2 regions of the Streptomyces sp. NPDC002889 genome follow, and region 1 is predicted to be linked to the other one. Evidence: riboswitches for the same ligand, from Rfam matches in the RefSeq annotation. Region 1 holds a riboswitch; the other holds the start of a gene.
What was found. Region 1 has a riboswitch for S-adenosylmethionine ahead of thrC (threonine synthase). Riboswitches for the same ligand answer to the same signal wherever they lie in the genome.
Positions count from the first base shown of each region.

Region 1 (2,198 bases):
GCGCATCGGCGGCCGTTCCTCCGTGTCCACCCAGTACGTACGCGGCTCGAACCCCGCCTCGCCCCGCTCGAACTGCGTCAGCGCCGGCCGCACCAAGTGTCCGCGTGACAGTCGCAGTTGGGCCGTGCGGTAGATCGCCGCCGCCATTCTGCCCAGCGCCTGTCCGTCCTGGTGACGGTGCTTGCGCGAGCCGACGTCCACCTGTGCGAGCGCATCCAGGCCCACCGTGTGCAGCGCGTCCACCAGCAGCCCCAGCTCCACCCCGTAACCGACCGGGAACGGCAGTCGCTCCAGCAGCGAGCGCCGCGCCGCGTACTCGCCGCCCAGCGGCTGGACGAACCCGGCCAGCTGCGGCCAGTGCAGGTTCAGCAGCGGCCGCGCGACCAGCTCCGTCACCCGCCCGCCCTGACCGGGCTCCGCGCCGAGCGGCCGGTCGTACATCGCCTTGACGAACTGCACCTCGGGGTCGGTCAGCAGCGGCCCCACGGTCCCGGAGACGAAGTCGGCCGAGAAGTCCCGCAGATCCGCGTCGACGAAGCAGACGATGTCTCCGCTGGTCACCATCAGTGACCGCCACAGAACCTCGCCCTTGCCCGGCACGGCCGGTATCCGCGGCAGGATCGCGTCCCGGTGGACCACCCGCGCGCCGGCCGCCGCGGCCACCTCGGCCGTACGGTCGCTCGAGCCCGAGTCGATGACCACCAGTTCGTCGACGAGCGGCACCGTCTCCATCAGCTCGCGCCGGATCACCGTGACGATGTCACCGACCGTCGCCTCCTCGTCCAGCGCTGGGAGCACCACACTCACCGACGTTCCGCGCCCGGCCTTGGCCGCCACCAGTTGGTTCAGCGTGCGATCGGCCGCCGCCCAGGAACGCCTGCTCAGCCAGCGCTCCACCTCATCGAGCACGTGCGCGTCTCCTTGACTTCCGGTCGGGTGATCCATCTCGCTGTTCGGACGACTATCTCAACCCTCCATGCCTTCGGTTACAGTCTTGAACAACGCAGATGACCGTCGCATGCCGGGGTCGTCTCGCCGACAATCGAATACCGCTCATCCAGAGGGGCAGAGGGAACGGCCCGTTGAAGCCCCGGCAACCCTCCCGCCGACCGCGAGGTCACGGTGGGGAAGGTGCCAATTCCGTCTCGTGGCGAGATGCGTCACGAGGAAGATGAGGAGAAAGGGCCTCGCCACCATGGCTGCGCAGACTGTCGCAAGCACCACCACCCCCGTGAACCTCGGACCCGCCGCCGCACTCTCGTGCCGCGAATGCGGAGAGCGTTTCGAGCTCGGCCCCATCTTCGCCTGCGCCTCCTGTTTCGGGCCGCTCGAAGTCGCCTACGACCTGCCGAGCGGCGACCCCGAGGCCCTGCGCAAGCAGATCGAGGCGGGCCCGGACAACATCTGGCGCTACGCGCCGCTGCTGCCCGTCCCCGTCGACGTGGCCGACAAGCCGAACATCAACCCCGGCTTCACCAAGCTCGTCAAGGCCGACAACCTCGCCCGTGAACTGGGCGTCACCGGCGGCCTGTACGTCAAGGACGACTCCGGCAACCCGACGCACTCCTTCAAGGACCGCGTCGTCGCGATCGCCGTCGAGGCCGCCCGTGCCTTCGGCTTCACCACCCTGTCCTGCTCCTCCACCGGCAACCTCGCCGGCGCCGTCGGCGCGGCCGCCGCCCGGGCCGGCTTCCGCTCCTGCGTGTTCATCCCGCACGACCTGGAGCAGGGCAAGGTCGTCATGGCCGCGGTGTACGGCGGCGAACTGGTCGGCATCGAGGGCAACTACGACGACGTCAACCGCTTCTGCTCCGAGCTCATCGGCGACCCGCTCGGCGAGGGCTGGGGCTTCGTCAACGTCAACCTGCGCCCGTACTACGGCGAGGGCTCCAAGACGCTCGCGTACGAGATCTGCGAGCAGCTCGGCTGGCGGCTGCCCGACCAGATCGTGATCCCGATCGCCTCCGGGTCGCAGCTCACCAAGATCGACAAGGGTCTGCAGGAGCTCATCAAGCTCGGTCTCGTCGAGGACAGGCCCTACAAGATCTTCGGCGCCCAGGCCGAGGGCTGCTCGCCCGTGTCCACCGCGTTCAAGGCCGGCCACGACGTCGTACGCCCGCAGAAGCCGAACACCATCGCGAAGTCGCTGGCCATCGGCAATCCGGCGGACGGCCCGTACGTCCTGGACATCGCCCGCC
Region 1 is NZ_JBIAPT010000004.1:259,327-261,524, reverse strand. It holds gene ACFYWI_RS08065 (glucosyl-3-phosphoglycerate synthase) at 1-909, opposite strand, end outside; SAM riboswitch class I at 1,051-1,178, shown strand; gene thrC (threonine synthase) at 1,196-2,198, shown strand, end outside.

Region 2 (2,198 bases), on a different contig from region 1:
TCCGCACCACGTTCAACTTCCTCGGTCCGCTCACCAACCCCGCGAAGGTCAGGGCACAGGCGACCGGTGTCGCGGATGCCCGGATGGCGCCGATCCTGGCCGGCGTGCTGGCCGAGCGGGGCTCGTCCGCGCTGGTCTTCCGCGGTGACGACGGACTGGACGAGCTGACCACGACCGCCACCTCCCGGGTGTGGGTGGTACGGGACGGGGCCGTGCGTGAGGAACGGTTCGACCCGAGGGACGTGGGCGTCGCTCTGGTGCCGGTGGAGGCGCTGCGCGGCGCGGACGCGTCGTTCAACGCGGACGTCGCGCGCCGTCTGCTGGGCGGCGAGACCGGACCCGTACGGGACGCGGTGCTGCTGAACGCGGCGGCGGCGCTCGTGGCCCTGGAGCCGGGTGAGGGCACGCTGGCGGAGCAGATCGGGGCCGGGATGGCCAAGGCGGCGCAGTCCATCGATTCGGGTGCGGCGAAGGCGGCGCTGGACCGCTGGGTCGCGGTGAGCAACGCGTAGCGCCGCTGCCCGCAGCGGTGTTCGCCGTCCCCTGCCCGTCCCGGATCCCGGACACGGGTTGCGGGACGGCGATCGCGTGGCATAACTTTTCCGGCAGGTCATGAGTGACAGCGACGAGGCCCCGGCCCGCTGTCCGGCAACCCTCCGTCCGTGGCGGGGTGCCCCGGGTGAAGACCAGGCCGCAGGCAGCGAGGTCTGTGGCAAGCGCGGACCCCTTGCAGCCCCTGGGGTCCTGGTCCTCAAGGGAGCAGTCTCGTGAGCAAGCGAATGCGATAGGGCGTCGAGCCCCTTCTTCAGTACACCCTCCGCGCGGTGACCACCGTGCGTCGAGGCAGTCCCCGTACTCGGGTTCTTGAAGCCAATTCGCCTTTCCTGCCGGGAGATACCGTCATGTCCGCATGCCTGAACACCGCCGTCGCCGTCGTCTCCTCCGCCACCCCCGCCGCCGACACGGCCGCCGATCCCTGCTGCGCGGCCCCGCTGCCGGTCCTCGGCCGGGACGTCACCGTGCCCCTGGTCACCGGCGGCGAAGTCACCTACGCCGCCCTCGACTACGCGGCGAGCGCACCGGCGCTGCAGCGTGTGTGGGACGACGTGGCCGCCTACGCCCCCTACTACGGCAGTGTGCACCGCGGCGCCGGCTACCTCTCGCAGCTGTCCACCGACCTGTTCGAGAACAGCCGGGTGACGGTCCACGAGTTCCTCGACTGCCGCGACGACGACCAGGTCGTGTTCACCCGCTCCACCACCGACTCGCTGAACCTGCTCGCCGGCGCGCTTCCCGCCGACTGCCGTGTCTTCGTCTTCGAGACCGAGCACCACGCCTCGCTGCTGCCGTGGCGCGAGGCCCAGGTGACGTACCTGGACGCACCGCGTACGCCGGACGAGGCCGTCGCCACGCTGGAGCGTGCGCTCGCCACCTCATCCGCTCAGGACGCGTACGGTCCCGCCCTGGTCTGTGTGACCGGGGCGTCCAATGTGACCGGTGAACTGTGGCCGGTGAAGGAGCTGGCCGCCGCGGCCCACGCGCACGGCGCCCGGATCGTGCTGGACGCCGCCCAGCTGGCGCCCCACCACCCCGTCTCCGTACGGGAGTTGGACGTCGACTGGGTCGCCTTCTCCGGGCACAAGCTGTACGCGCCCTTCGGCTCAGGCGTGCTCGCGGGCCGCGCGGACTGGCTTCGGGAGGCGGAGCCGTACCTCGCGGGCGGCGGCGCGTCCCGCACCGTGGCACGGCGTACGGACGGCGGCGTGGACGTCGAGTGGCACACCACCGCAGCGCGCCACGAGGCCGGTTCGCCGAATGTCATCGGTGTCTACTCCATCGCCTCCGCGTGCAAGGCGCTGACCGAGGCCGGGTTCGAGGCGCTGGTCGCCCGTGAGCAGCACCTGATCGCGAAGGTACGCGAGGGCCTGGCGGATGTGCCCGAGGTCAGGGTGCTGTCGCTGTTCGGCGACAAGGCCCCGAGGGTCGGCGTCATCTCCTTCGTGGTGGAGGGCTGGAACAGCTCGCACTTCGCCGCGGCGCTGTCCGCGGAGTACGGCATCGGGGTACGGGACGGCCTGTTCTGCGCCCACCCGCTGGTGCGCACCCTGCTGGGCGGCGAGACGCAGGAGCCGGGCGAGTGCGGTGCCCCCGAGGCGGCGCCGGGCACGACGTCGTTGAACGCGATCCGCGTCAGTTTC
Region 2 is NZ_JBIAPT010000003.1:380,594-382,791, reverse strand. It holds gene trpD (anthranilate phosphoribosyltransferase) at 1-512, shown strand, start outside; SAM riboswitch class IV at 609-725, shown strand; gene ACFYWI_RS06720 (aminotransferase class V-fold PLP-dependent enzyme) at 903-2,198, shown strand, end outside.
Region 2: linked by a shared signal. The riboswitch ahead of ACFYWI_RS06720 (aminotransferase class V-fold PLP-dependent enzyme) and the one ahead of thrC (threonine synthase) in region 1 are both predicted to bind S-adenosylmethionine.